Regions from separate parts of the Thermoanaerobacterium thermosulfurigenes genome, predicted to be linked through region 1. Evidence: riboswitches for the same ligand, from Rfam matches in the RefSeq annotation. Region 1 holds a riboswitch; each other region holds the start of a gene.
What was found. A riboswitch is a leader RNA that binds a small molecule or an ion and turns the genes downstream of it on or off. The one in region 1 is predicted to bind S-adenosylmethionine.
Positions count from the first base shown of each region.

Region 2: another riboswitch for S-adenosylmethionine. It lies ahead of HNR52_RS11275 (homocysteine synthase); the one in region 1 lies ahead of metK (methionine adenosyltransferase).
Region 3: another riboswitch for S-adenosylmethionine. It lies ahead of HNR52_RS06105 (methionine ABC transporter ATP-binding protein); the one in region 1 lies ahead of metK (methionine adenosyltransferase).

Region 1 covers NZ_JBPODR010000018.1:17,037-30,079, reverse strand. Annotated here, with positions in the region: gene HNR52_RS08225 (HD-GYP domain-containing protein) at 101-700, shown strand; gene metK (methionine adenosyltransferase) at 814-2,001, opposite strand; SAM riboswitch class I at 2,076-2,177, opposite strand; gene HNR52_RS08215 (rubrerythrin family protein) at 2,306-2,809, opposite strand; gene HNR52_RS08210 (peroxiredoxin) at 2,829-3,329, opposite strand; tRNA gene HNR52_RS08205 (tRNA-Tyr) at 3,554-3,639, opposite strand; tRNA gene HNR52_RS08200 (tRNA-Val) at 3,685-3,760, opposite strand; tRNA gene HNR52_RS08195 (tRNA-Pro) at 3,766-3,841, opposite strand; gene HNR52_RS08190 (phosphodiester glycosidase family protein) at 4,162-6,531, shown strand; gene HNR52_RS08185 (hypothetical protein) at 6,555-7,220, opposite strand; gene yyaC (spore protease YyaC) at 7,296-7,841, shown strand; gene HNR52_RS08175 (Gmad2 immunoglobulin-like domain-containing protein) at 7,848-9,302, opposite strand; gene HNR52_RS08170 (sensor histidine kinase) at 9,384-10,778, opposite strand; gene HNR52_RS08165 (response regulator transcription factor) at 10,788-11,465, opposite strand; gene nagA (N-acetylglucosamine-6-phosphate deacetylase) at 11,565-12,713, shown strand; gene HNR52_RS08155 (LacI family DNA-binding transcriptional regulator) at 12,716-13,043, opposite strand, start outside.
Region 2 covers NZ_JBPODR010000040.1:278-6,885, forward strand. Annotated here, with positions in the region: gene HNR52_RS11265 (hypothetical protein) at 1-156, shown strand, start outside; gene HNR52_RS11270 (Nramp family divalent metal transporter) at 170-1,441, opposite strand; gene HNR52_RS11275 (homocysteine synthase) at 1,616-2,908, opposite strand; SAM riboswitch class I at 3,038-3,140, opposite strand; gene polX (DNA polymerase/3'-5' exonuclease PolX) at 3,215-4,921, opposite strand; gene HNR52_RS11285 (MFS transporter) at 5,053-6,240, opposite strand; gene HNR52_RS11290 (HEAT repeat domain-containing protein) at 6,253-6,608, opposite strand, start outside.
Region 3 covers NZ_JBPODR010000011.1:43,824-56,866, reverse strand. Annotated here, with positions in the region: gene spoVB (stage V sporulation protein B) at 1-1,038, shown strand, start outside; gene HNR52_RS06115 (MetQ/NlpA family ABC transporter substrate-binding protein) at 1,071-1,916, opposite strand; gene HNR52_RS06110 (methionine ABC transporter permease) at 1,931-2,608, opposite strand; gene HNR52_RS06105 (methionine ABC transporter ATP-binding protein) at 2,595-3,617, opposite strand; SAM riboswitch class I at 3,695-3,795, opposite strand; gene HNR52_RS06100 (BglG family transcription antiterminator) at 4,009-6,099, shown strand; gene HNR52_RS06095 (hypothetical protein) at 6,140-6,343, shown strand; gene HNR52_RS06090 (PTS sugar transporter subunit IIB) at 6,350-6,676, shown strand; partial or broken gene HNR52_RS06085 (PTS sugar transporter subunit IIC) at 6,689-8,007, shown strand; gene HNR52_RS06080 (PTS sugar transporter subunit IIA) at 8,036-8,353, shown strand; gene HNR52_RS06075 (YerC/YecD family TrpR-related protein) at 8,509-8,808, shown strand; gene pcrA (DNA helicase PcrA) at 8,924-11,074, shown strand; gene ligA (NAD-dependent DNA ligase LigA) at 11,087-13,043, shown strand, end outside.

The DNA.
Region 1 (13,043 bases):
TTTTTTTTTTTTTTTGAATTTTATTACAATGCATGAAATTATTGACTACTCCAAAGAATTATAATATAATATTAATTGTCGAAAAAAGGGGAAAAATGAGATGAATTATGATGAAGAAAAACTGATGTCGCATCTTTTGATGTCATTAAAGAATTACCATTACGAGACGTACAAACATAGCATAAGAGTCGCAAAATTGTCATACAATGTAGCGAACATGATGCGACTTAACATGAAGGAAAAAATAGCAATATATAAGGGTGCATTACTGCATGATATAGGCAAAGTGATGATTCCAATTAATATTCTTGCAAAACCAGACAAACTTACAGAATTAGAATACGACGTCATGAAATTGCATCCCATATACGGCGCCGATATACTTGAAGCCTTGACCCCACTTGTATACTTGACGTCTACTGTGCTATATCATCATGAAAGGCTTGATGGGACAGGTTATCCTTATGGTTTAAAAATCATTCCATTTGGTGCACAGATTGTAGCAGTGTGTGATTCTTTCGACGCAATGACAAACGATAGACAGTATAGAAAAGCTAAAAACACTATTGAAGCAATACGTGATTTGAGAGAGTGCGATGCAAAATACAATCAGATGCTTGTTTCAGCATTAGAAAACGTGATTAAAACAAATGCAAAAGTTTTTGGAAAAAATAGAGAAAGCAATGGAATAGCCATCTAATTTATGCTATAATAAAAGTAGCGGAGCGTACAATTTTTATAAAAACTGCGGCTATAAATATAAATATACATAAACGCCGCAAAGCCCGGAGTTTCCTCCGGGCTTTAAAATTATTATTTATTAAAAGCAAGTTTTTTCAATATTTCAGCTCTGTCAGTTCTCTCCCATGTAAGGTCAAGATCTGTTCGGCCAAAATGTCCATACGCTGCAACTTGTCTATAAATAGGCCTTCTTAAATCAAGATCTTTTATGATAGCAGCAGGTCTTAAATCAAATACCTTTTTGACTATTTCAGATATCTCTTCATCAGATATCTTTCCAGTGCCAAAAGTATCTACATTGACTTCTAATGGTGTAGCTACGCCTATAGCATATGCCAATTGAACTTCACACTTTTCAGCAAGTCCAGCAGCTACAATGTTTTTCGCTACATACCGTGCAGCGTACGCAGCAGATCTGTCAACTTTCGACGGGTCTTTGCCAGAAAAAGCACCACCGCCATGTCTTGCATATCCACCATAAGTGTCGACTATTATCTTCCTTCCTGTAAGGCCACTGTCCCCTTGCGGTCCACCAACTACGAATCTTCCTGTCGGATTTACATATATCTTCGTATCTTCATCAATAAGCTCTGGTGGAACGATAGGTTTTATTACATACTCTTTTACATCATTTTCAATCTTATCATGATCAACGTCTGGCGAGTGTTGTGTAGATACGACGATTGAATCAACTCTTTTTGGTACGTCATCAACGTACTCAATCGTCACCTGTGTCTTGCCATCAGGTCTTAGATAATCTAAAGTGCCATTTTTCCTTACCTCTGCTAATCTGCGAGCAAGTCTATGGGCTAATGATATTGGAAGAGGCATAAGTTCAGGCGTCTCTGTACATGCGTATCCAAACATCATACCTTGGTCTCCAGCGCCTTGTTCTTCCAGCTCATCGTGGGAGATGCCTTTTTTAACTTCCAGAGCCTTATCAACTCCCAATGCTATATCTGGAGACTGTTCATCTATTGATGTAAGCACAGAGCATGTGTCAGCATCAAAACCGTATTTTGCCCGCGTATACCCTATCTCTTCTATAACCTTTCTTGCAATTTTGGGTATGTCAACGTAGCACTTTGTGGATATTTCGCCCATTACCAATACCATACCTGTCGTGACAGCAGTCTCACAAGCTATCCTCGCATAAGGATCATTTTTTAGGATCTCATCTACAATAGCATCAGATATCTGATCGCAAATTTTATCTGGATGTCCTTCAGTAACTGATTCTGAAGTAAAATACTTTTTCATTCGTATCCTCCTTTTTAAATCACATAAAAGACCTAAAACAAAATAAAACCTCTCCAAAAGAAGAGGCACATCCACCCTCATCTTTCAGAAGCGAACTTCTGCGAGAATTAGCACCTTGTCGTAAAACAGGTTGCCGGGCTTCATAGGGCTCCTCCCTCCACCTCTCTTGATAAGAGTTTCACTTATTTAACTTAAAATATAATATCACAGTACAACAAATAAGTCAATTAAAAATTAAAAAAGTGCTTGATGACAATCAAGCACTTTAAAGTTAATATATGATAATGAAGGGGTTTTATGCCTTTTAGAATACAACAAACTTATCTCTTGGAGCTCCACATACTGGACATTTTTCTGGAGCCGTATCAATTGCCGTATACCCGCAAACTGGGCAAATATACACTTTAGATATAGCTATGTCTTCATTTTTAAGTGCCGCTGCTTTTGCATCTGTATACATCTTAGCATGTAACTTCTCAGCTTCAAGAGCATAGTTGAAGCTTTTATCTGCAGATTTCTCCTCCTGCAGATCTGCTACAGCTTTATATGCTGGATACATTTCTTCTACTTCAAATGTCTCACCTGCTATTGCCTTGTCAAGATTTGCTACTGTGTCTTTCACTTCGCCTAATGTCTTGTAGTGATTTGTAGCATGAACTAATTCGGCGTAAGATATAGCTCTAAAAAGCTTTGCTATGTTTGGCTTACCCTCCTTTTCAGCCACATCAGCAAAAATTTGATACCTCATGTGAGCCTGGCTTTCACCTGCGTATGCATCGCTTAGATTTTTTGTCGTCATTTCTCTCATTTCAAAATCTCCTCCTTTTTTAATCTAATACTTTGTCCCCTGGTTTCCAACCTACAGGGCAAGCATGACCTGTTTGAAGTGCATTAAGCACTCTCAATATTTCATCGACATTTCTGCCGATTACTGGCTCATGTACAACTTCGTAATCAACATTTCCCTCAGGATTAATGATGAATGCAGCTCTCAATGCTATACCAGCATCTTCAATAAGTATTCCATACTGCTTTGTGACTTCTTTGTTGTAATCAGATAAAAGCGGAAAATCAACACCACCAAGACTATCTATCCATGCCTTGTGCGAGTAAACGCTATCTGTGTTAATACCTAATAACTCAGCATTGAGCTTGTCAAATTCAGGTTTCATCCTGTTAAACTCAGGTATTTCTGTTGAACATACTGACGAAAAGTCAAGTGGATAAAAGAAAAGTACTACCCATTTACCTTTATAATCGCTTAAGGATATTTGACCTTTTGTGCTTTCTAACTTAAATTCAGGAGCTTTCTTACCTACCAACGACATATGTACCCACCTCTCATCTATTCTTAGTCAATCATCACATCGGATAAGCTATTAATATTTTATTTCTATTAATAACTATTTTCCCTTCACAAGTATTATTATACATCAATTATTTTTTATGTCAATAGGATTTGGAAAATATTTTATCGATGTCTTTGAAAATCGTTACTATGAGGAAATATTGAAAGGCAAAATAAAAAAAAGGCCCTTTAGCCTTGTATTCATGGTGGAGGGAGATGGATTCGAACCATCGAAGGCACCAGCCAACAGATTTACAGTCTGCCCCCTTTAGCCACTTGGGTATCCCTCCATGATTATTTTATTTTAATGTGAGAAAAATCTTCACAAATAGAAATGGTGGTCGCAATAGGGCTCGAACCTATGACCCCCTGCTTGTAAGGCAGGTGCTCTCCCAGCTGAGCTATACGACCAATCATGGTCGGGGTGGAGGGACTCGAACCCCCGACCCCATGCTCCCAAAGCACGTGCGCTACCAACTGCGCTACACCCCGGCGTCTCGCGACATATTTGATTATAGTTGAAATCTATCAATTTCACAAGATTTATTATTCCTCATTTTAGCCGGTTTCCATAAGTTAATTTGGTATTTTTTCGATATCTTTCGCTTATACTCCATTTATCTTTTATAATCATTATACGCAATTTAGGCAATAATAATATCAGTTTTTATTTTTATTTTATGAAATTGTAACACGGCTGTAATATACAAAAGGTACAATATGGTTATATGCTATGGAAAATTTATCAACAGCGCTAAATTGCCGAAGATAAGTTTTAAAGAGCAATTGCTAAATACATAGGAGGGATTTTCTTGAAGTACCGAAAAGTTATAAGCATGTGTATATATTTAATAATTATTTTTTCATCGATTTTTATGAATGGTATTGTTGCAGATGCTTACACCGTAATAACTTCAAATGAAAGCCAGCAAATATTAAGTAAAGGTGTTACAGAAAAGAATATTACATATTTTACGACAGATGGTTTTATCAATATCAATGTTTTGGATGTGGACTTAAGCGACAGTAACACATCAATATCCACTATCTTTAATCCATCAGGTTTTAAAGACAGAATGGATGTAGAAGACATGGCAAATGGCAACGGTGCTATAGCCGCAGTAAATGGCGATTTTTTTGACACGAAGCAAGGGTTTATCGTAGGAGCATCGGTTAAAGACGGAAATCTTTTAACTGTCCCATACTATCAAGGGAATTACGCCACATTTGCCATTGACAAAAACAACGTGCCATCAATAGGATATTGGAAAAGCACTTCTCTTAGCATAACACTTCCAGATGGCAATCAAGTTCCCGTAAGTGCTTTAAACAACGTAGGTTCCATAGGCAGTGGTACATCTTGCGTCATATTTACGAAAGACTGGAATGATGAGACACCGGGTCTAAGCGATAGCTATAAAGACCTTGTTGAAGTATTGGTTGACAAAAACGACAGTGTCTTAGAGGTAAGGCAAAGCCAAGGTCCCGCAGCGATTCCCGATGGAGGTTATTCTATAGATGCAACAGGCGACGTAGCAAAGATTTTATTAAATCTAAAACAAGGAGATAAAATCATCAAAAATATCTCTACAGACCCTCCATTTGACAACTTTAAGATGGCTGTAAGCGGAGGAACCATTTTGGTACAAAACGGTTCAATACCGTCGCAATTTACCGACAATGTAGATGGCATATACGCAAGGACAGCTATAGGCTATACTGAAGATAAGAAGCATGTAATAATAGCAACAGTTGACAACGCCAACACGAGAGGGATGACAGAAAGTGAATTAGCGCAGCTTATGTTAAGCTTAGGCGCTTATGATGCTATGAACTTAGACGGTGGCGGCTCAACTCAAATGGCCATAAGACCTTTAGGAGATAGTCAAGCAAAGGTCCAAAATGAAGTTCCTGGCTTCGAAAGAAATGTAGCCAACGGCGTTGGAGTATTCAACACAGCACCAACAGGAAATCTATACGCCATAAAAGTTGAAGCAGATAGCCCAAATGTCTTTGTAGGCACCCACAGAGCAATCATCGTAAAGGGATATGATGCAAATTATCAACCAGTAAAAATCGATCAAAACTCTGTATCATTTTCTATAAGCGGCATAGCAGGAAGATTTGATGGAAATGAATTTATGCCTCAAAGTGCAGGTGACGGCGTAATAATAGCAAGAGTAGGCAATGTGACTGGTACATTGAAAATAAAGGCTTTAGATGCTATAGCAGACATAAGATTTACACCTTATTCGGTCAATGTCGATAAAGGCGGGACTGCATCAATATCTGTGATAGGGAAAGACATAAACGGCTATAGAGCACCTATAGAAGACCGAGACATAAGCTGGACGGTTTACAACAATGTGGGCACTATTTCAAATGGAGTCTTCAAAGCATCAAATATCGATCTATCTGGTGCTTTGTCGGCAAATATAAATGGAAAAGTGGGCAATTTAATGGTAAAAGTGGGACAAGGATCAGATTTTGACGTATCACAACTTCCAAAGCCATTGGACTTTGAATCTATTGACAGCAAAAATAGAGAAGTAAGCGTCAGCAACACTAACGATTCGTTTAAATTCATGGTATTTGGGGACACAGATTACAATACGCTTTTGAAGCTTCAAATTTCTTTAAAAGCTGCCAGCATAGCCAATAAAGGCTATCCTTTAGTAGTTTTCACAGGGGATGTAAATGACAAAGTCTTAAAATCACTTACGATTCCGTATATAAAAGCAGGTAATTCTTACGGAGTATATGACTTTAGAAATTCGACATTTATCATGTTGGATGATACTAATGGAGGTTTGCTATCATCCAATAAAGACCAGTGGAGTTGGTTTCTAAACACATTAAACAACGTAAAAGGAGATAATCTATTTGTAGTTTTGCCAAAACCTGTATGGGGCTCCGATGGATTTAAAGATACAAGAGAATCTCAACTGTTTGAGGATACACTGCAAAAATTCAAAGAAGATACAGGTAAAAACGTATGGATAATATACAATGGCGACACACCTTTCTATACAACCTTAAATGATAGCATAAGATATATATCTAATTACGGAACAAATTATGACGGTGGCAATATAGACATATACAATAATGCAAGATACATTTCAATAATGGTAAATGGAAAAGACATTTACTATCAAGATAAGAATTTGTTTACAAAGTAAAAGATGCGCTTTATGCGCATCTTTTACTTTGATGTATTTTTCTCGTCAAAATACTTTTCTACCACACTCTTTAAAAAATCTATATCACTTTCTGACAGGTGCTTTTTAAGTATATCCATCATCTCATAACTTTCTTTTTGTGTCACACCATCTTGAGACATTTTCATGATCTCTCCTATGCCTGAGGGACCTAATTTCATCAATATGCTTATAGCCTTAGATTTTGTTGTAAAATCCATCTCTCTTTGAACGCTTAATATTTTTTCAGGCGTTACAACTATTCTATTCAAGTTTAAATTTTCACTGCTTTCTTTTGAATTGTTGTTGCCGTTTATATTTGTAAAATTTCTGTTCCTCTCTTGAATCAATTTCTCCAGCGATTTCTCATCAAATTTTCTTGTGTCATTTTCCTCACTGTTCTTTCTATCAGAATTTTTCTTCTCGCTTTTTTCATTATCTACTGCTGATTTATCTTCATCTTCTTTCAAATTTGGAGTGGTATTGAAAACAGGAACCTGCAACTCATTTTGATTGATTTTACCCGTAGATGAATAGTATGTACTTTTATTTACCGGTTTTAAGACTTCGTTTGGAGGTGGCTGTTCTTTTATAAAAATATCAAGCATAAATATAATACTGACAACCGTAATAGCGATGACGAACCCAATGCTACAGATTGATTTTTTCACCAAAAACACTCCCTTCGAATACTTTTATTATTTCATCCTTAACAGCATTTAATACAAATTTTGGAGGAAGATTTTATGGATGAATTGCGGGTTAGATATGACGACAAAAACGCCATCAATCTCATGTCAGCGTATTTAGCAGAGCAGATAAACTTTGATTCTGTGATACTTTGCATAGGAACCGATAAATGCATCGGAGATTCGTTAGGGCCTATTGTAGGAGACATGATATCAAAAATGACCAGCGGCATAAGCGTATATGGAACATTAAAAAATCCGATACATGCAATGAACCTTGAAGAAAACATCGCACACATTAAGAAAAAGCATCCATACAGCAACATCATTGCTGTTGATGCTTGCCTTGGAGATAAAGACAACATAGGTAAAATATCCATAAAAAAATCGCCGATATATCCAGGCAAAGGAGTAGGAAAAGTATTGCCTGCCGTCGGCGACATATCTATAATAGGCGTGATTGACGCCTTTGACATAATACCTGTACATAATACAAGGCTTGGATTTGTATTTGAGATGGCAGAAGTCATAGCCATGAGCATACATAGAGCTTTTTATTTGAAAGCAACCATAAAAAATAACTCTGACGTAAGTCAGAGCTAATCTTTTTTACTTTAGGTACAATGGTATTGACACAAGATCTTGCACAGAGCCATCTTTTGGGCTTAATGAAAATACCTGCAGTGTGCCATCTTGTGGTGTTGATAATGGATTGTACTGTATGTCTGCTTGAAAATCTCCCCACGATGGTGCACCAGCACTTGCCTGCACAGATGTCTGCGTCAATATATTGCCATTTGAATCCAACAGCCTTATATTAACAACAGCTTCAAAAACCCTGGCCTTTCCTACCACTTTTATAGGGCTTGTAACGCTGTTGTTTCTCATAGGCGACAACACGATTATGTTTGCCTCCTGGCTACTGTAGGATGTAATTGTGTTTTTGTCAGAATCAATCACAGCCCGCGCTTCTTTGTTTTTCGTCAAAATCATGCCAAGCTCATCACCTACTTTTATATCTGTAAAATCCATGTCTGTCTCTGAATACTGGTAACCACCTTGACTGTCGTAGCCGATCTTTGACTGGCGGTGTATTATGGCATTTGGCAACACCTTAATATCTGGACCTGCTACATTATTTATATCACTTGTATCTTGGTATTCCCGCTCTATCGTAACGACTCTCGTATCGTAATTGATGGCTTGTACGATGCCATATATGAATGTTTCTCCTTTTGTAGGGTCTGCTTCAGGTATCTTCGTAAATTTCGGCTTAACATCACTTATAACCCATATATTGCCTTCCTTATCGCCTTCTGGTTGGACAAGTGTCACAAGATAAGACTTATTGTCATGGATAGCATTTATGAGTGCAATTCCACCCTTTTTAGATTCCAATGAAAAATCGTCATCAGGCGAAAATCCAACAATGCCGCCTTCCTCTTGTATTACTTTCATCGGATCCAATCTCCATGAATCTTTTCCAAATGACGTACTCTCCTGAAGTTTTTTAATCCTGTCCTTATCGATGTACACTTCTCCTGTAAGCACAATCCTATTCAATGGATCAAGGCCTATTTTATAACCATAAAGTGAATCTATCTTGTTACCTTCCACTAAAATCTGGACACTGTTTATGTTTGGAAGTCCAGTAAGTGTATTTACGAGTGCAGCGACCATGTACTTAGCTGTAGTCCCATCGATGCTTGTTGAAGATGTATAATCTTTAGAAAAGTTGACATATGCTGTAGTATCTTTCAACTGAACCGATAGAAGCTTTGTGTTGTCAGGAATTATAGGTTTTGAATATTGATCTGAAGGGCCTTTCATCAATTCATTTATCACCTGTTTCAGTAAGTCCGCATTTTCGGATACGCTTCTTACTTCCATATTCAATCCTAACATCTTGCTATTTAAAAAATACAGCGAAACTTCTTTAACAGCTTGAACAGTAGATTTCGGGCTTATAGGGGCATTTTTTTCCGTCTTAGTTTTCGTATTTGTAAAACAACCTGACAAAGAAATTGCAGCGATCAATATCAAGACTAAAAACGCCTTCTTCATTGTTATCCCCTCCTAAAAATATGATACAACATTTTTATTACACCTGTATTAACAGAACCTTAAAATTTAATAAATTTTTGTTTAAATGTTCTTAACCGGAATCGTTATGTAGAAAACGGTGCCTTCGCCGACGGTGCTTTTAACGTCTATGTGTCCTTTATGCAAATCTACAATCTCCTTTACTATGGCCAAACCCAATCCAAAACCTCCAGTCTTTTGAGATCTTGCCGTATCGCCTCTGGAAAACCTTTCAAACACCTTAGGTAGCGTTTCCTGACTTATTCCTATTCCTGTATCAGATATGGTGATGTAGACATTTTTATCATCTGAATCAAGAGTCAGTTTGACCGAGCCGCCACTTGGAGTGTACTTTATGCCGTTTTCAACAACATTGTATATCATCCTGTAAAATCTATCTGCATCAACATCTGCAAAAATGTTTTTCTCGTTTTCAAATATCAGTGAAACACCTTTTTGATCAGCTATGGCTTCAAGGTTTTCAATGACATTGTAAGCAATCTCAGTAATATTTTCCGTTTTATTTTCGATCGAGCGTATTTTGTCAATCTTTGCTAAAACCAGCAATTCATTTACAAGCCTCGTCATTCTGTCAACTTCAGAATTTATGTCCTTTAAAAACTCCTTATACACAGATATATCGACATTATCACTGGATATAAGCGGTTCTACGAGGGCTTTTATTGCCGCCAATGGCGTTTTAAGTTCATGCGATGCATCAGAAACAAATCTTTTTCTCTCCTCGTCTATCTTCATAAGCTTAGTACCCATATCGTTAAATGCATCTGCCAGCCTGCCTATTTCATCATTTCCCTTAACATCAACTTTGTAGTCAAATTTACCTTCGGATATTATCTTTGTAGCGTCTGTAAGCCTTTTTAAAGGCTTAGTTATAAATGCAGCGACTATTAAGCTTAATATGCTTACAATTGAACCTATGGCAGTAAATGTGTATATCATCTGCATTTTAATAGAGTACAAAAAATTCATCACGTCATCAATAGACGTAGATAATAGGACGCTCCCTACAATCTCATTTTTTATAGTCACAGGAACGGCAGAATACATGGTCCAACCAGAACCTGTGATGTAATGTATGCTTGTAGAGCCTGTCCCTTTTAAAGCAGATTTAATATCACTGTAGTTATTTATATCTTTGCCTTCAATACCGCCATTTCCTGCAGAGTCAACTATCACTTTTCCATTTACATCAGTAAAAAGGATCCGCGAGTTAATCTGGTTTGCATAGTCAACAATGGTAGGCTCAATCAAATACGAGGAGACGCCTATAAATTTAGAAACCAAATTTGCAATCATATTAGCCTGAGTCAAATTAGTAACTCTTTCATTTGCAAGGTAGCTTTCATAAATATTGTTGAAAAGATAAATACCTGTAGAAGCTAACGAAACTATTAGAATAATAAAATAAATCGAAAATATCTTCCACCTTAAACTCAACGTATCACCCTATTTCATGTAGTAGCCAGAGCCCCACTTTGTGAAAATATGCTTTGGATTTGCCGGGTCATCTTCTATTTTCTCCCTAAGCTTTCTTATATGGACATTTACAGTATTCGTATCTCCATAAAAGTCAAATCCCCATATTAAGTCCATCAGTTTGTCCTTAGAATAAAGCTTACCCGGATTCGAAGCTAAAAGAACTAATAATTCAAACTCCTTATTTGTAAGATCGATGTCTTTGCCATTCTTCTGGACTATTTTGTCAGGAACATTTATCGTAATATCACCTAACTTGATTACGTCGTGCTTTTTTACATAAGGCGTCGTTGTCCTTCTAAATAAAGCTCTGATTCTGGCAATCAATTCCCTCGTGTTGAAAGGCTTTGCAAGGTAATCATCTGCTCCCATCTCAATGCCTACTATCTTATCCACATCTTCACCTTTTGCTGTAAGCATTATAATAGGTATATTTGAAAATGACCTTACCTCTTTGCAAAGTGTAAGACCGTCGATTTTCGGCAGCATCAAATCTAATATAACTAAATCATAATTGCCATTTTTAATTTTTTCCAAACCTTCTTCGCCATCATAGGCACAATCAACGTAGTATCCTTCTTGAATGAGTGATAGCTTTAACCCTTTTACAAGCATTTCTTCATCATCGATAATTAAAATGTTTTCCATAGCCGATACCTCCATTTTTAGTATATCATATTCTATGTAAAAATTGTATATAATTGATTTTATGTTTAAATAAGTCTACAATTTAATTGAGGTGATAATATGAAGACGCTAATTGTAAATGGCAGATTATTAATTGACGGAAATATAGTAGACGGCAAAGATGTATTGATTGAAGGAAATAAAATAAGCGCTATCGGATGTGGTCTTTATGGCGACAACATAATAGATGCTGAAGGAAACTACGTATCACCAGGTTTCGTAGACATACATATACATGGTTCTTCCGGATTTGATACAATGGACGGTACTTTTGAAGCAATAAATGCAATATCGAAGTCTGTGGCAATGCACGGCACCACGTCATTTCTCCCTACCACTATGACGGAAGATAAAAACAAAATCAAAAATGCTATAAAAAATGTGTTTTACAACAAAGACCGTGTTGAAGGTGCTGAAATCTTAGGCGTACACATGGAAGGTCCTTTCATAAACCCAAAACAAAAGGGAGCGCAAGATGATAAATTCATTTTAAAACCTACAGTAGAAAATTTCACTGAAATTTGCGGCGAATACATGAATATTGTGAAACTTGTAACAATAGCACCTGAAGTTGATGGAGCATTAGAGCTTATACGTTATTTAAAAGAAAAAAACATCGTCGCATCTGTTGGACATACTGATTCTACTTATGATGATGTGGCTTTAGGATACAAAGCAGGTATAACACACGCCACCCACGTCTTTAATGCCATGAAGGGGTTTCACCACCGTGAAGTAGGAACAGTAGGAGCAGTCTTCGATCTTGACATAAGCGCAGAAGTGATCGCTGACGGAATACATTCCGTCTTCCCAGCCATAAGGACACTTCTAAAGCTAAAAGGCAAAGAAAAAGTAAATCTTGTAACAGATGCAATGATGGCTGCAAACTTAAGAGATGGCCTTTATCAGTTGGGTGGTCAAGACGTATACGTCAAAGACGGTGCTGCAAGACTAAAAAGCGGAGTCTTGGCAGGAAGCACCCTTACATTAGACAAGGCTATCAAGAATATTTTATCCAATACAGATTTATCATTACCTGAATCTGTCGCACTGGCGTCTTACAACAGTGCAAAAGTAATAGGTGTTGATGACAGAAAGGGCCTTATAAAAGAAGGATACGATGCAGATATAGTAATCTTTGACGAAAATATAGAGATAAAAAAGACGATTGTCGGTGGGAAAATCGTCTATGAAAAAAATAGCCAATAAGGCTATTTTTTTTCTTCACCATATCCTGTTGATTCTCTGACAATAAGCTGATGAGGCAAAACCACGTGCATATCATCAATAGGCTCTTTAGCAAGCAATTTTGTCATAAGTCTCATACTTACAGCGCCTATATCGTATGCAGGCCTTTGAATAGTAGTTATAGTAGGCCTAAACATATATGAAAGATACGTGTTATCAAACCCGATAACATGAATGTCTTCAGGCACGCTAAATCCAGAGTCAAATATGGCATTTATTGCAGCGGCAGCCATCTCATCTGATGCTGCAAAAACAGCGTCAACATTGTTTTCCAAAAGCTTTAGCATTGCA
Region 2 (6,608 bases), on a different contig from region 1:
CTTACAGCGAAAGATGTGCAAAATATGATGGGTGGAAATATAGATGAAAAAGATGCGCAAAATATGTTAAATGCATGCACAAATGCGCTAAAGACGAAATCAACGAACAGCAAAAGTAATTTAGGAGCCTTTGGCTCCTTTTTTTACGTAGTTTAATTCGTATCTGAAATCATATCTGAAACAACGTGAGAATTCCCAAAGAACATACAAGTAAATATATTATCGCAAGTACGATTTTTTCCCAATTTTTTAATTTATATTTTTCAGGTAATGCCTTCCATCCCAGTGCTATCAAAAATCCGAGGACAATTGGCAAAAGCAATGAATTCATTATTTCAACTGAAATTGTCAATGTTACAAGGGGTACTCCTGATAAGACGATAATGGCGGAAACAATAATACCTGCAGCATATAATCCATAAAATATCGGAGCTTCTTTCCATGATGAATTAAGGCTTCGCTTAAAATCCATAACTTCACCTAACGACCATGAAGTTGCCAATGAAACAACAACAGCTGCTATCAAAGAAGCACCGATAATACCTGCTGAAAATAAGATTTTGCCACCAACCTGACCTACAAATGGTATAAGTGAATCAGCAATCTGCTGAATATTCGTAAGTGAAACATTTGGATTTATCCGTCCAATAGTGGCAGCCGTTAATACAAGTACAACCGCCATGATTATCTGAGTTACAACTGAACCGACAGCAGTATCAATGCGGCTAAACCTTATCGATTTTTCTGTTAATTTTTTGTCTATCACAGCGCCTTGTTGGTAAAATATCATCCAAGGCATTATTACGGCTCCAACATTGGCTGCTATAAGAAGCCTATAAGATTCATCGTAGAAAGGCTTCTGTCCGATAATCCCATTTATTATTGACGAAGTATCGGGATGTGCTAGTATAACCGCTGGTATAAAGCTTAGTTCAAATAATCCGATAAATATAGCTATGCGTTCAACAATAGTATAACGTCCAAAGCCTGTTATTAATATTAAGGAGATTGATGCAAGTGATATGCTTATCCACTTTGGTATGCCAAACAATAAGCCAACACTGGCAATACCAGAAAATTCTGTGACTAAAGCACCTATAGCAGAAACCACAAGTGTTAAAACTGAAAACCATGCCCAACCTGCACCAAACTTTTCCTTGATCAATTCGCCATGCCCTTTACCAGTCGTTATTCCAATACGTGTTGTAAGCTCCTGCACAAAATATAAAATTGGAATAAGCAAAAATTGCAGCCACAACAAGCTATAACCCCATCTAGCACCCGACTGTGCCGATGTTATAATAGATCCTGCATCAGTATCTGCTAACATAACAGTAAGCCCTGGGCCTATTGTTGCAAGTAGTAATAGAATAGTAGATTTATTCTTTTTTGATCCTTCAAATTCATGAGATAGTGTATGTTCGTTTTCGTTCAAAGGCATTTAAGCACCCCTTCTGCATAAATTTTTCTTAACCTCAGTAAACCATAAGAAAAGCAAATTCAATTTTTACAATTCTTTGATTCTGAAATTCATTCTCAATTAGATTATACAATATATTTCACCGTACTGCAATATCAAAAGCTCTCTTCTATTCTGAAGAGAGCTCTATAATATTTATTCTGCTGCTTTTTTAAGTGCTTGATCAAGGTCATACAATATGTCGTCGATGTCTTCTATGCCTATTGAAAGTCTTATTTGGTCAGGGGTTACACCTGCTAATGATAATTCTTCTTCGCTTAATTGCGAATGTGTCGTGCTTGCTGGATGAATTACCAAAGACTTTGCGTCACCAACATTGGCCAGCAATGAGAATAATTCAAGGCTGTTTATGAATTTGATTCCAGCATTTATTCCACCTTTTATTCCAAATGTCAATATCGCTCCTGCACCCTTCGGCAGGTATTTCTTTGCAAGCTCATGGTATTTGTTTTCTTTAAGTCCAGGATAGTTTACCCACGTCACATTGGGATTGCTTGCTAAGAATTCTGCTACTTTTTGTGCATTTTCCACATGTCTTTGGACTCTTAATGACAAAGTCTCTAATCCTTGTAAAAATAAAAATGCATTGAATGGACTTAAAGATGCACCAGTATCTCTTAAAAGCTGTACTCTCAGTTTTGTGATATATGCGGCAGGTCCAAATGATTCAACATATTTGATTCCATGATAGCTGGGATCTGGCTCTACAAATTCAGGGAATCTTCCGCTTCCTGCCCAATCAAATTTTCCTGAATCTACTATTACTCCGCCTATTGATGTTCCGTGGCCTCCTATAAATTTTGTCGCTGAATGTACTACTATATCTGCCCCGTATTCAAACGGACGGAAGAGATATGGCGTTGCAAATGTGTTGTCTACAATTAGCGGTATTTTATTCTCATGGGCTATTTTTGCTATAACCTCAAAATCAGGTATATTTATCCCGGGATTTCCTATCGTCTCTATATACAATGCCTTTGTTTTGTCTGTTATTGCTTTTCTGAAATTTTCTGGATCATCTGGATCTACAAATGTCGTTTTAATGCCAAGTTTAGGCAACGTTAAAGCGAAAAGATTGTATGTTCCTCCGTATAATGTGCTGGCAGATACTATTTCATCACCTGCACTTGCTATATTTAAAATCGAGTATGTTATAGCAGCAGAGCCAGAAGCTGTCGCAACAGCACCAACACCACCTTCTAAGGCTGCTATTCTCTTTTCAAATACATCATTGGTGGGATTCATAATTCTTGTATAAATATTACCTGGTTCTTTAAGGCTAAATAAAGAAGCGGCATGTTCAGTATCTTTAAATATATATGACGATGTTTGATAAATTGGCACTGCCACTGCACCTGTAGTTGGATCTGGTTCTTGCCCCGCATGCACCTGCAATGTGTCAAATTTTAATTTTCTTTCTTCACTCATCTAAATCTCTCCTCTATATAATTTTAATTTAAATAAACAAATTAAATTGATTCTTATAATGCACCTCTTTTCATTTTGGTATATTAAAAGCCCTCTTCGATGTAGAAGAGGGCTAAGTTTGCGCCGCTCCTCTCATCTCTCAGGTTTCCCTGCAGGATTTGGCACCAGACGCATTATATATGCCGGTTGCCGGGTTTCATCGGGCCAGTCCCTCCACCACTCTTGATAAGAGGTTTCATATTCAATTTGTATTTTAAACTATATTAACACTTTAAATCATTAATGTCAATAGGTTTTCTTGGAATTTTATTTTAAAACCTTCTTTAATTCGTCATATTCATACGTATTTATCACATCTTTCGCTTCAAGCCAACCTTTACGTGCAATGCCGATGCCATATTTCATATCATCAAGTCCTTCTATCCTATGTGCATCTGGGCAAATTGCAAATTTTACACCTTTTTCTTTTGCATATTTTATATATCTCCAATCCAAATCAAGCCTGTATGGACTTCCATTTATTTCAATTATTTTCCCGTATTCAGCAACACTATCTATAATTTTATACACGTCAATGTCATAACCGTCTCTTGCAAGGAGAAGTCTCCCTGTTAGATGTCCAATGATTTTTGTGTATTTATTTTTTATAGCTTTTATTATTCTCTCTGTCATGTCGTCTTTAGTCATTTTAAAGTTAGAATGAACAGATGCGATGACAAAGTCAAGTCTTCTCAATATATCTTCGTCATAATCAAGTGAACCATCTTTTAATATATCAGATTCTATGCCTTTTAATATTTTTATATCACTATACTTGTTATTCAATTCATCAATTTCATCCAATTGCCTTAAAACATCTTCTTCTTTAAGTCCATTTGCATAAAATGCAGATTTACTGTGATCTGTAATACCAATAATTTTATAACCGCAATCTCGTGCAGCATTCACCATTTCAGAAATTGTATTTGCACCATCGCTGTATATCGTATGTACATGAAAAACCCCTTTGATGTCTTTTTCATCTATTAATATGGGAAGTAATCCTTTTTCTGCTGCTTCAATTTCACCCATATTCTCTCGAAGTTCCGGTGGAATATATTGAAGAGCTAAACTTTTAAATATGTCGTCTTCATCATAGCATTTAACAAGCAAATCATCTTTAAATAGTCCATATTCATTCATTTTTATTCCCATTTGCTTTGCCCTATGCCTCATAGCTGTATTGTGCTCTTTGCTACCGGTAAAATGGTGCAATGCATATGGAAATTCCTCATCTTTAACAACCCTTAAGTCTACATTTATGCCAGATTTCAATATTACGCTAGTCTTGGTTTCTCCCTTGGCAACAATATCCCTTATACCTTCATATTTTGTAAATACGTCCATTAGCTTCTCAGGATTGTCACACGTAGCAAGAATATCTATGTCTTTCACCGTTTCTTTTCTTCGCCTTAAACTTCCCGCAATCTCGCATCTTATTGTCAATCCACTATCAACAAGATATTGTTTTAATGATGTGGCCTCTAAATATGCATCCATAAATAGATGCTTACCACTAAACTGTTTTATAAATTGTATACCTTCAAGGATTTTTTTCTGTGTTTTTTCACCAAATCCAGGTAATTCAACAAGTCTATTTTCAATACAGGCATATTCCAATTCACCAACCGTCTTTATATCCAATTTGTCATACAATGTTTTTATCTTTTTAGGTCCAAGACCTGGTATTTTCAACATCTCAATTAAGCCTTCAGGTATCGATGCTTTAAGATTTTCATAGTATTCAAGTCTGCCTGTAGTAATAAGCTCTGTAAGCTTTTTATTAAGCGCATCACCTATACCCTTCACATCTTTTAATCTATCTTCTTTTATTAATTTCTCAATATCGTCGTCAAGAACTTCTATTGTACGGGCAGCATTATAATACGCTCTCGACTTAAAAGGATTTTCACCTTTTAATTCTAATAAAAGCCCTATTTCATTAAGTATATCGGTAACAGTTTTCTTATCCATACTCATCACATCTCTTTAATTTAATCTAAATAATTGCCGATGTATTCTTAATATATTATATCATTTTCACTGTAAAACAAAAATAATAAAGTATGGTTCATGTGTAAACCATACTTTGATTTATAGTTTATTTACTTTTCTATTCTAAATATAGTTATAAAAATTACAGCTAATATTGAGCATCCAGCGCCAAAATAAAATGGAGCGGAAGGTGCAACTTTATCCCACAGATACCCAGCAATAAAACTGGCAGGCAGTGCAAGGATACCAATAGAAGCATTGTACAATCCAAAAGCTGTTCCTCTATTATTTTCATCTACAAGATGCGCAACAAGAGACTTTGCTACACCTTCAGTCGTAGAATAATAAATACCGTAAATTGCATATAAAATCCATATATGCCAAGGCACCCTGGCTAATGCAAATCCAAGATAAGTAACTGCATAAATTAACCATCCAATTTTGATTACATTAACCCTTCCAATCTTGTCAGACAGTATTCCGCTGGGCACAGACAGTAAAGCATAAAAAAGGTTAAACATGGCAATGATAATAGGTATCATGGCTGAACTTACGCCTACGTTACGAGCTCTTAATATCAAAAATGCATCACTGCTATTTCCAAGTGTAAATATTAGCATAACTATGAAAAACAACAAAAATTTTCCTTTGAATATAGTGAAATCAAATTTAAACGGTGTACTGACATTATCTCCTTTTCTTTCGACTACGAATAATCCAATAAGCAATATTGTAATAAAGCCAATAAGCCCTGCAACTAAAAATATTATCCTGTATTTCGTCTCATCTATGTATTTAGCAAGCAAAACCATTAACGCTGTTGTGATAAGTGGTCCAATAAATGAGCCTAACGTATCAAGCATTCTTTGAAATCCGAATGAATAGCCCATGTTTTTCATTTCAGATGACTTTGCAACAAGTGCATCTCTTGGAGCATCCTTTAAACCTTTACCAATGCCATCAGTAAAACGCAATCCAAACGTCATTGCTGCACCATTAGTCAATGATAGAAAAATTCTTCCTATTGCAGAAAATAAATATCCTATAAAGACGATTGATTTTCTCTTTCCAAGTTTGTCAGATATTATGCCAGAAACAATCCTCATAATACTGACAATCGTTGTTACGCTTCCCTCAATTAACCCTACGGTTTCTTTACTTAAACCTAATATCTGAGTGTAAAACGTTGGCAAAATAGGTTGTATCATATCCTGGCTTAAACCACCAAAAAAAGCCACCCATCCTAATGTCTTAATATTATTGACTGTACTCTTATTTTGTCTTTCTTTATTATCCATTTTATTATCCTCCTAATTAAATCTTGATTTAATTTTTTCTAAAGCAATTAAGGCGATGTTCTTTGATAAAACTGAAAAATTATCTATATTTTCTTTAATATAATTATATACATCTTTATCGCCTATTTCCCCTAATGCTGCTACAACAGCTTGTTCAATGTAGGGATCTCTTTCCTTTCTGTCCTTCTTGAGATACTCTATTAAAGTATTTTTAGCTTCTTTAATTTTTAGTTCTCCAATAATCTTTGCTGCCATATACTGTACATTATAATCAGGATGATTTAACGCCGTAATAAGTTTTTTGCTATAATCATCATTTGTAATATTTTTAAAATCATACCCACATTTTTGACATTTTTCATCGCCAA
Region 3 (13,043 bases), on a different contig from region 1:
TTTACAGGAATGAAGTTGGAATATGCTGCAGCAATAGCTGTATTTGGAATAGCCATAGGAGAAGTCACAAGTTTTATCATGTACATATTTTACTATAGGCGTGAATTGAAATACATAAATGAGGAAATGCCAAATGAAGGGGAGATTTGGAATAAGGTAGATATTGCAAATACAATAATAAAGACGTCTTTTCCTATTACTATTTCAAGGATGATTGTAAATATCTTGGATTTGTTTGAATCTCTCATCATACCTTCAAAGCTTGTCAAATCAGGACTTTCACACAAAGACGCTATATCTGAGTTTGGAAAGTTATCTGGAATGGCTTATCCACTTGCATATATGCCTGCAGTTATAACAATGAGTTTGTCAGTGACAGTGCTTCCTGCCGTTTCAGAAGCGGCATCTTTAAAAAGATGGGATGTAGTAAGGCAGAGGATAAATCAAGCCATAGGATATACTACTATGATAGGCATACCAGCAGCCGTATTGTTTTTGATGTTGCCTGATGAAATAGCTTCATTGCTTTACCCTAAAAGTCCAGGAGTAGGTTTGTTAGTTAAGGTAATAGCTGCAGGAAGCATTTTTGCTTACCTGGAGTCGATAGTCACAAGCATATTGAATGGGCTTGGGATGCAAAACTTAGTTTTGCGAAATTCTGTCATCTGGACTACAATTTCTGTGATTGCCATGTATCTATTAGTTCCTATACCAAGTTTAAGGCTTTTCGGGTATATTTACGGCTTCATATTCGCTGATGCTTTTGTCTTCTTCTTAAATTTTAAAGCATTGGTTAAGATTACTAACTTAGAAATTGATTTTAACAATTGGTTCTTAAAACCGCTTATAGCTGCGCTTATAATGGGGATTTACGACACGATTATTTATTTTAATCTGGTTACAGCAGTAGCAAACGAATGGATTACAATGTCTATTACAGTATTATCAGGATTTTTAGTATACATTGCATCATGTCAACTTGTAAAGCTTCCATATTTAGAAGATTTAAATAGACTTATATTTTCAAGGAATAAATAATAAAAACCCGCTTTAAACGGGTTTTTTTAATGTTAAAAGGCAGGAACTATAGCGCCTTTATATTTGTCTTCTATAAATTTCTTGACTTCATCAGAATTTAAGGCTTTTGCTAATTTTTGTATTGCTGGGTCATTTTGATTGTCCTGCCTTACGACTAACACATTAGCATAAGGAGAATTTTTGTCCTCCATAAAAATTGCATCCTTTAAAGGATTTAAGTTTGCCTCTAATGCAAAATTAGTGTTTATAATGGCCAAATCTACATCTTGAAGTGTCCTTGGAAGCTGAGGTGCTTCAAGCTCTACAATCTTTAAATGCTTTGGATTATCCACTATGTCTCTCGGGGTTTGTGTAAGACCATTTGGATCTTTTAACTTAATTAACCCTTCTTTTTGCAGTAAAAGCAGCGCTCTTCCTTCATTTGTAGCATCGTTTGGAACAGCCACTGTTGCACCGTCTTTTAGTTCATCTTTTGACTTAATCTTTTTTGAATATGCCCCCATCGGTTCTACATGCACTTTGACTAATGGCACCAATTTTACATTGTTTTTCTTCTCAAAGTCCTCAAGGTATGGAACGTGTTGGAAGAAATTTGCGTCGATTTGCTTGTCGACAAGTGCAGTATTTGGCGTCACATAGTCGGTAAATTCTTTTATTTCAAGGTCTACGCCTTCTTTTGCAAGAATAGGCTTTACTACATTAAGTATTTCTGCATGGGGGTTTGGTGTTGCACCAACGACTATCTTCGTCATTTTAGTAGAGCTATCTGTGTTTGAGTTTGCATTAGATGTAGTAGATACGTTATTTGATTTTGTGCATCCTGATAAGATAAATGCAAATGTCAATATGAGAGTGAGAAATAAAAATGATTTTTTCATCACATACCATCCTTTCATCTTTTATCAACTTTTTTTGCAAGATAATTTCCAATTCTTTGTACAATTTCTACAAAGATTATTAAGACTATGATTGTAGCTATAAGCACATCTGTCTGAAACCTTTGGTAGCCATATCTTATAGCCAGATCTCCTAAACCACCTCCTCCAATAGCACCTGCCATAGCAGAATACCCTAAAATATTTATAACCGTAAGAGTTATTCCCAATATAAGTGATGGCAATGATTCTGGAATCATGACTTTAAATATTATCTGTGGTATTGATGCACCGACAGATATAGATGCTTCAATGACACCCCAGTCTACTTCTTTAAGAGATGATTCTATGACTCTTGCAACAAATGGAGCTGCAGCAACTGACAATGGTACAATAGCAGCAGTAGGCCCTATAGTTGTGCCAACAATAAGCCTTGCCAATGGGAAGATTGCGATTATGAGGATTATGAACGGCACTGACCTCATGACATTAATTACAGTACCTAATATCTGATTTAACTTTAGGTTTTCCTTTATATGTCCTTTATCTGTTATGACGAGTATTATGCCGAGAGGCAGTCCTATGATTACTGAGAAAAGTGTTGAGAAAAATACCATGTACAAAGATTCCCAAAGAGGCTCCTCCATAAGTTGCCACAAGTTTAACAGATACTGCAATGTATTAGATGACACCATTTTTAAGCACCTCTATTCTAAGACCATTATTTTCTAAAAATTTTATCGCATCTTTTATAGAATTTTGTCCACCGCTTATTTTTATTAGGAGATTTCCTATTTGTGAGTTTTGCACCCTTTCGATATTTCCTGAAATGATATTCACTTCAACATCGAAATTTTTTATCATGTGAGATATGACAGGTTGGTTGCTGCTGCTGCCAAAAAACGATAATCTTAAGACTTCCTCGTTTGGGTTATCGTCATCAAGCAATATGTCTGGTGGAAGTTCAGCTATCATATCTTTTAAAAATCTTTTAGATGTTTCTGTTGAAGGGTTTGAAAAGATGTCTATTACATTTCCTTCCTCGATTATTCTGCCGTCTTCCAAAACTGCCACTTTGTCGCACAGATTTCTTATGACAGACATTTCGTGCGTTATTACCACGATTGTAATTCCGTATTGCTTGTTTATGTCCTTTAAAAGATTTAAGATGGATTCTGTCGTTGTAGGGTCTAAAGCGGATGTGGCTTCATCAGATAGAATTATGTCTGGATTGTTTGCTAAAGCTCTTGCGATTCCTACCCGTTGTTTTTGCCCGCCAGATAGCTGTGCAGGGTATGCGTACTTTTTATCTTTTAAATCTACCACATCCAGCAATTCATCAACGCGTTTTTTTATGGCAGAATCGCTGACTTTCGAGATCTTAAGAGGAAATGCTATGTTCTCATACACTGTAGAGTTCATCAAAAGATTGAAATGCTGAAATATCATGCCAATCTTTTTTCTCATATTTCTTAGTTCTTTTGGCTTTAACTTTGTCATTTCTACGCCGTTTATCAGTATGCTGCCAGATGTAGGTTTTTCCAACATGTTGATGCACCTTATCAATGATGATTTCCCGGCACCGCTTAGACCCATTATGCCATAAATTTTACCATCGCTTATAGTTAAGTTGATGTCCTTTAAAGCTACTACATCTTTTCCGTTTGTGTTGTAAACTTTGCTTAAGTTTTTTATTTCGATCAAATCATTTCACCTTCTTTTCGCAAATTTAATTTAAAAAAGCAATAAAAAAAAACCTCCAATGAAAGAGGTTTTGTCCTCTCTCATCTCTCAGCAATCGCTGCAGGAATTGGCACCATTGCACATACGTGCCGGTTGCCGGGTTTCATCGGGCCAGTCCCTCCACCTCTCTAGATAAGAGAATAATTTCGTTTTTAGTTGTTAAAATGATTATATAGGATGGATGTTGAAAAGTCAAGCAAAATTTTCATGCGGCAATATTAAATTTTTGTCATAATAAATCTGACAGCGTGTTCACAAGTTTGTGTTGATTTAATCAATAAATTGATTATAATTAAGATGAAAGATAAGTTAACTTATTAATAATTTGTCATAGATGAAAGGACAAATATCTATGAAAGAGTTAAGTAGGCGCCAATTAGAAATCTTCAAAAAGGTTCTTTCAAAAGAAGTTTCCAGTTTGGACGATATCGTCATTTTGTACAAGTTAAGCAAAAGGACTGTTTACAGGGAAATAAATGCGATAAATGAGTATATAAAAGAATACAATTTGAGGCTTAAAAATGACGATGGAGCATTAGTCTTAGAAGGAACTGATAATGATATCGAAAAATTCAAATTCGATGTAATAGGTTATAGGCCAAGCATTGATGCTGATAAAAGGCGAAAGCTGATACTGTCTGAGCTTTTGCAGATGAAAGAACCTGTAAAACTTGAGTACTTCGCTAAAGAATACAATGTGACTACGGCAACAATAAGCTATGACATTAAAGAGATCGATAAATGGCTAAACAAGCAAAATGTTACAATTGTAACTAAGCCTGGTGTTGGCATATACGTAAAAGGCGATGAAAACAATATAAGAAGGGCTATTATAAATTTTTTGTATGACAATGTAGAGACAAAAGACCTAATTGAGTTTTTAAATAAGGGGTACAATAATATAAACAAACTTAGTGAAGACATAAATGACAGGCTGCTTAGGCTTATAGACTATGATACGGTTTTAAAGATAGAGAAGGCTATACAAAAATTGGAGAAATCCCTTAATTACGAATTAGCAGAAAGCTCGTACATGGGGCTTACAGTGCATCTGGCATTGGCGCTAAAAAGAATAAAAGAAGGCGAAAAGATAAAAATAGGTAATGAAAGCCTTTATGAGCTTAAAAAGTCGGATGAGTTCGAATTTGCAGAAATGCTTGCCAGGTTTTTGGAAGAAGAATTCGACATTTCTATTCCGGAAGATGAAATCGGTTATATAACGATTCATCTACAAGGAGCAAGGTACAGGGCAAATACCGAAGACGTAAATGACGAGCTGCTAAATGAAATACTGCAGGAAATGATCAGCGTTGCAGAAGATGAATTTGGCACTGACTTCAAAGATGATATGATGCTTTTAAGCGGTTTAAAGACGCACCTAAGGCCTACTATCTTTAGACTTCGCATGGGTCTTGCGATTAGAAACCCGCTTATAAATGACATTAAAGAACGGTACAGCAGTTTATTTGAAAAATGTATATCTATTGCAAATGTGATTAAAGACAAGCTTAATGTTGATGTGCCTGATGATGAGATAGGATATATTGCGATGCATTTTGGCGCATCCATAGCAAGAAAAAGCGATATGACGAAAAGGCACAATATTTTAGTCGTGTGTGCCAGCGGCATAGGGACATCGAGGATGCTTCTATCTAAGCTCCAGATGTTTCCACAATTAAACATTGTAGATACGGTTTCCAGTTTGAGGGTTAAAGACTTTAAAGATAGAGATGATATTGATTTGATAGTGTCTACAATTCCGCTGGACATAAAGGGCAAAGAGACTGTAATAGTCAATCCGTTGCTTTTAGATGAAGACGTAAAAAAGCTGAAAGACGCTTTAAATACAGATTTTATAATGGACTTTTCAGAGAAAAAAGTCAAAGTCATAGGCGACAGATACAAAGAATTAGAACACATTGCGTGGTATGGCAAAAGGATAATTGAGCTGTGCGATTCCCTTAAGCTTAAAGATGTGTATGGCAAAAACTCAAAAGCTATCATAGATTCTCTCTTAGAAGATTTTGCTGGTAATGATGGAATTAATAATGAGAAGATAAAGCAGATAGAAGATAAGCTTTTGGGAAGAGAAAGCCTTGGAAAGATAATACTTCCAGGGAAAGGATTTGTAATCTACCACTGTACAGCATCTGATTTGGTGGAGCCAATCCTCGTCTTTGGAAAACTGAGAAGCGATGTTAAGATGAAAAATTTGATTAACGAATATGAAATTATAAAGACGGCTTTTCTAATGGTTGCACCAGATGGCGACAAGATGTGGATAGAAATACTTGGCGATTTAAGTGTTTCGTTCATTGAAAGTAAAGACTTGGTAAAAAATCTCAATGAGGTTGACAAAATTGATGAGGCGAAGGAAATTGTCAAGAAGGCCTTGATGGATAAGTATTACGATGAAATAAAAAGAAATCTTGTAGGTGATTAAAATGTTTAGTATTTCGGTAAAACAGCGAAAAATTTTCTATATGATGCTGTCTTTGGTGTGGATTGCAACTGCTGTGTATTCTATGATAAATGATACATTTGCACATGGCTTAGAGATTCTTTTGTTTGGTGCATTTTTCATTGCGGGAATTGCGCTTATACAAGCGTACATGATAAGAATGCTTAAATTGTATGACAAAAATTTAAAAAATGAAATAAAAAAGAAAAATAAAAAAAGGAGGTAATTTACTATGGCTATACATGGTGTTATATTATGCAGTTGGGGCGCTACATCAAGTGCATTAGCAAAAAAAGTGACTGATGAAGCAAAAAAGCAAGGTTTAGATGTGACAGTAGATGCAGGAGGCACAGGTGAATTTAAGAAAAAAGCTGAAGAATACGATGTTGCTCTTTTAGAGCCGCAGGTAAGGCATTTAAAGAAGGAAGTTGAGACGATAGCTGAAAAGTTTGGCATTCCTGTCGACATCGTTGATATGCAGGCTTTTGCACTTATGGATGCAAAAAAGATATTGAATCAGATTATCGAGCTTGCTAAGAAAAATGGAAAAGATGCATAGGAGGTAATGTAAATGAACGAAAGACTTACTAACAATTGGTTTATGAAATGGATGGAGTCATCTTTGTGCCTGTACTGGCAAGGATTGCTCAAAATGTTATACTTCAATCTATAAGAGATGCTTTTTCAAGTTTCGCATTGCCAGTTATATTGACAGGTTCACTGTTTTTGATAATAGCTAATCCACCACTTGCAGAAGGTGCAAATTGGGGCCCTATTGTGGCATGGGCAAATGCTATTAAGCCTATTGCTGGTCAGTTGATGATTCCTTTCAATTTATCATTTGGCATCATGGCTTTGATGGTTGCATTTGGTACAGCTTACAGTTTGGCTACTCGCTGGGATCTTGATGAAGCAATGACAGGTATTATTTCCATGTTAGCATTTTTAGTTACAACATTCCCAGCATCAGATGTTACAAAAGTAAGCTTCGGTGATGTTTTAAATTACCTTGGTGGACAAGGTTTGTTTGTAGCTATAATAATAGGCGTATTGACAGCAGTTGTGGTTAGATTTTTCAATAGGCAAGGTCTTGTAATTAAGATGCCTGAAGCCGTTCCACCTTATGTTGTAAGAAGCTTTATGGCACTTGTACCGATGTTTGTCATGGTAGTATCGGCCTGGATAGTAGAGTGGATTGTATGGGCTAACTTCAAAGTTACATTGCCACAGTTGGTAATTGAGTTATTTAAGCCGCTTGTTGCAGCATCAAATAGCTATTGGGCAGCTTTAGCTGAGATAATCCTTATGATGCTTTTGTGGTCACTTGGAATCCATGGTATGAATGTCGTATCGTCTATAGCATATCCTTTCTGGATGAGTCAGCTTGCTGCAAATGTAAAGGCATTAAATGCACATCAACCTATGACAGGTATTGTTACAGAGCCATTCTTCCACATGTTCACACACCTTGGTGGTTCTGGTACAACATGGCCTCTTGTCATAATGTTCTTGTTCTCAGCATCAAAACAGCTTAAGACGATAGGTACAGCAGAGCTTATCCCTGCTATATTTAATATAAATGAACCGCTCATCTTCGGTGCTCCAATAGTTTTGAACCCTATATTGATGATACCATTTATAATTGCACCTGCAGCGGTTGTCACGATAAACTATATCGCATTCCATTTCCACTTAGTAACAGGACCATTGTATCAGCTTCCATTTACAGTTCCTGTATTTATAGGAGGTTTCATATCAAGTGGTCTTGACTGGAGAGGACCAATTTTGCAGCTTGTAAACCTGATTGTAGCAGGTATTATATACTATCCATTCTTCAAAATGTATGAAGCACAGCTTTTGAAGAATGAAAGAGAGCTTGAGGAAAAATAATTAAAATATATTAAGGAGGAACCCTTTGATGGAATTAGAGCAAATCATTTACAATCTAGTCTTACATGGCGGAAACGCCAGAGGCGAGGCTTATGAAGCATTAGATGCAGCAGAAAAAGGGGATTTTGAATCTGCCGAGAAGCATCTGGAAAAGGCTGATGAGGAATTTTACGCAGGTCATGATTATCAAAACGCATTGGTACAAGGTGAACAAAGCGAAACACCTAACTTCCTTGTTATACACGCTCAAGACCAGCTTATGACGGCTCTTGCAGAAAAGAACCTCATAAGAAGGCTTATAGATCTTTACAAGAGGTTAGATGCTCTTGAAAAGAAAGTAAAATAAATACTGAATTAAAAGGTGAGTCATCCTCACCTTTTAATTTTGCCATTTTAGATTGCTTTTTATCTTTTTTGCTTTAAAGTATTGAATAATTTGTGTAAATTTTGTACAATGGAGATGGACATTTTATAAAAAATTTTAAGAGAGAGGGATTGTCGATGTACGATTCTAAAATAAAAGACGAGAACGTGGACAAGCTTTTTGAAGCGATTTTAATGCTTAAAGACATGGAAGAATGTTATCGTTTTTTTGAAGATATAGCTACTATAAACGAGGTTAAGTCGCTAGCTCAAAGACTTCAAGTGGCTAAAATGTTAAGAGATAGGAAGACGTATATTGAAATAGCTGAAAAGACAGGTGCCAGCACAGCTACCATAAGTAGAGTTAACAGGGCGCTTAATTATGGAGCGAATGGATACAATTTGATTTTAGATAGATTAAAGGAAAAATCTCGGTAGACCCGAGATTTTATTTTATTATAGGCATAACAATAAAATGGTTGATTAATTAAAAAGTTACATATACAATATAATCGTAAGTCTAGGTACAAATATTTTATTTGGAGTGAATTAGATGAATATTCTTGAAGGACTAAATGATAGACAAAAGGAGGCAGTTGTCACTACAGAAGGACCTGTTCTGATTTTGGCTGGTGCAGGTAGCGGAAAGACGAGAGTTTTAACACATAGAATTGCATATCTTGTAAGGGAAAAAAATGTGTCACCAGCAAACATCATCGCTATTACTTTTACAAACAAGGCAGCAAAAGAAATGAAGGACAGAGTTGAGTCACTATTAGGATATGTAGGAGATCTTTGGGTTTCTACATTCCATTCGGCATGTGTTCGCATATTGAGAAGAGATATTGAAAAAATCGGGTATGATAGAAATTTTGTAATATACGATACGCAAGATCAAAAAACGCTGATTTCTGACTGCATAAAAGAATTGAATTTAAATGACAAGCAGTACACAATAAAAGGAATGTTAGGTGCCATATCAAAGGCGAAAGACAGGATGATATCGCCAGACGACTTTTTGCTGGAATTTGGCAATGACTACAGAAATAAAAAAATCGCTGACGTTTATAAGCTGTACCAGAAGAAGCTTAAAAAAGACAATGCACTGGATTTCGATGATATAATAATAAAAACCATAGAGCTTTTTCAAAAAAACGAGGACATATTGAGGTATTATCAAGATAAATTCAGGTATATAATGATAGATGAGTATCAAGATACAAACAGGCCACAGTATGAATTTGTAAATCTATTGGCTAAAAAGTACAGAAATCTTTGTGTCGTAGGCGATGATGATCAAAGCATATATGGATGGAGAGGGGCCGACATAAAGAATATTTTAGACTTTGAGAAAGATTATCCAGAGGCTAAGGTTATAAAGCTTGAACAAAATTACCGTTCAACGCAGGTTATACTTGATGCGGCTAATAGCGTAATTGATAACAATGTCAAAAGAAAAAGAAAAAGACTGTGGACAGATAATAAAAACGGTGAAAAGATTGTCGTATGGGAATCGCAAAATGAGAGAGATGAGGCTAATTTCATCATAGAGACGATAAAAAACTTGGTTTCTGAGGGGAGAAAATATTCGGACTTTGCTGTCTTATATAGGACAAATGCCCAGTCTCGTATATTTGAAGAAGCTTTTATGGCGAATGACATACCGTATAAATTGGTTGGAGCATTGAGGTTTTACGATCGAAAAGAGATAAAAGACATTATTGCGTATTTAAGGATTCTTGTAAATCCATACGATGACGTATCATTAAAAAGGATAATAAATGTACCTAAAAGAGGCATTGGTGAGTCAACTATAGCTTCTTTAGAAAAATATGCTGTAGAACATGATACAAGTATGTATTTTGCGATTCCTCATGTTGAAGTTAGTGGAAGAACGAGAAAGGCACTTGATAGATTTAAAGAGTTTATTGACGATCTGATAAGCCAGCTTGATTTTATGACTGTCACTGAAGTTATCGATTATGTACTGGATAAAACTGGATATATAGAGGAACTTAAGGCCGACGGCACTGAAGAATCTGAAGGAAGAATAGAAAATATAAATGAGTTTATCGGTGCAGCACGTGAATTTATGGAAAGTTCCCAGGAGAAATCTTTAGAAGCATTTTTGTCAGGCATAACATTGGTATCTGATATTGATACGGCAGGTGAAATAGGAGAGAGCGTAGTTTTAATGACACTACATTCAGCTAAAGGGCTTGAATTTCCCGTCGTATTTATAGCAGGTATGGAAGAAGGGATATTCCCTAATTCTATGTCATTTGTGTACGAGCATGAACTGGAAGAAGAGAGAAGGTTGTGCTATGTAGGCATAACTCGGGCAAAAGAAAGGCTTTTTATGACTTATGCACGAAATAGAAATCTGTACGGCAAGCCACAGTACAATACGGCTTCAAGGTTTATCAATGAAATTCCTCGAGACTTGGTCATCGAATACGACAAAGGCACTGTTAAAAGAAATGACTATGTCTCAGTTTCATCGTATATAAATACTTTTGCCAGGAAGGCGAATAATAAAGAAAACTACAATCCAGGAGATAAGGTTGAGCACAAATTATGGGGCATTGGAACTGTAGTAAGCGTTGATGGAAGCGGCGATGATAAGGAGATTACAGTCGCATTTCCTAATGTTGGCATAAAGAGGTTGTCTTTGAAGTACGCTCCAATCAGGGCTATATTATAAGGTGGTGTATTTATGGCGATAGAAGACAGGATAAAAGAATTGAGAGATAAGCTTAATCATCACAGCTACATGTACTATGTACTGGACAAGCCTGAAATATCTGACTATGAGTATGATATGATGATGAGAGAGCTCATTGAGTTAGAAGAAAAGTACCCTCAGTTTAAGACGCCTGATTCACCGACTCAAAGGGTTGGCGGTGAACCTTTGAAAGAGTTTGAACCATTTACACATGTAGTGCCGATGCAAAGTTTGGCAAATGCTTTTTCTGAAGGCGAGCTTAGAGATTTTGACAGGAGAGTAAGAGCATCTGTCGGTGATGTAGAATACGTAGTAGAGTTTAAAATTGACGGTTTATCTGTGGAGCTTATATATGAAAATGGCTTTTTTACCGTCGGCTCCACGAGAGGTGACGGAATTATAGGTGAAAATGTGACAAACAATCTAAAAACCATTAAATCAATTCCTTTAAGACTTAAAGATGATTTAAATCTCATCGTAAGAGGTGAGGTTTTTATGCCTAAGGCTTCATTTGAAAAGTTAAACGAAGAAAGAGAATTAAACGGAGAAAGCCTTTTTGCAAATCCGAGAAATGCTGCTGCTGGATCACTTAGGCAATTAAATCCTAAAATCACGGCTAAAAGAGATCTGGATATTTTCGTATTTAATTTACAGAGAATAGATGGAATAGAATTAAAAACACATGCTGAAGCATTAGAATTTTTAAAATATCAAGGATTTAAAGTAAGTCCGCATATTAAAGTATGTGGAAATATAGACGAAGTCATTGAAGACATAAATTATATAAGAGACATAAGGGATAGTTTGCCTTATGAAACAGATGGAGCAGTTGTCAAGGTAAATGATTTGGGAAAAAGGGAAATTTTGGGGTCTACTGCAAAGGATCCTCGTTGGGCAATTGCATTCAAATATCCAGCAGAAAGGCAAAAGACGAAAGTCAAAGATATAGTAGTTCAGGTTGGAAGGACTGGTGCACTGACACCAACTGCCATATTAGAGCCTGTGAAAATTGCAGGTTCCATCGTATCAAGAGCGACGCTTCACAATGAAGATTACATAAGAGAAAAGGACATAAGAATCGGTGATACGGTGATAATTCAAAAAGCAGGCGAAATCATACCTGAAGTTGTAAGTGTTGTAGCAGAAGAAAGAGATGGCAGCGAGAAGTTTTTTATCATGCCAGAAGTGTGTCCCGAATGCGGTGCTGCAACGGTGAGGCTTCCCGGTGAATCTGTGACTAAGTGCACAGGTCTAAATTGTCCTGCTAAGTTAAAAAGAGGCATAATACACTTTGCATCTAAAGATGCTATGGACATAGATGGATTAGGACCAGCGGTAATAGGACAGCTTCTTGACAACCATCTTATACACAACATATCAGATCTGTATTATTTGAAGTACGATGATTTAGTAAAACTGGACAGGATGGGAGATAAATCAGCAAAGAATCTCATCAATGCTATAGAAGAAAGCAAAGGCAGAGATTTAGACAGATTGATTTTTGGGCTTGGCATTGATCTCATTGGAAGCAAAGCTGCCGGCATTTTAGCCAGTCATTTCAAGACGATGGAATCTCTTGAGAAAGCTACTTTTGAGGAACTTACTGAAATAGAAGAAATTGGCCCTAAGATGGCAGACAGTGTGGTGGCCTTTTTTAAGGAAAAACAAAATCTGGATATAATAGATAGATTAAAAGCTGCTGGTGTAAATATGCGCAAGAAGGATGCAATAAATGTTAATGACAATTTTAAAGGACTTACTTTTGTCTTAACAGGAACACTTGAAAAGTACACAAGAGATGAGGCTAAAAAGCTTATAGAAGAAAGAGGAGGAAAAGTGACAGGTTCTGTTAGCAAAAAAACAGATTATGTCGTCGTAGGTGCAGATCCAGGTTCAAAGCTTTCAAAAGCACAAGAGCTTGGAGTAAAGATTTTAAATGAAGAACAGT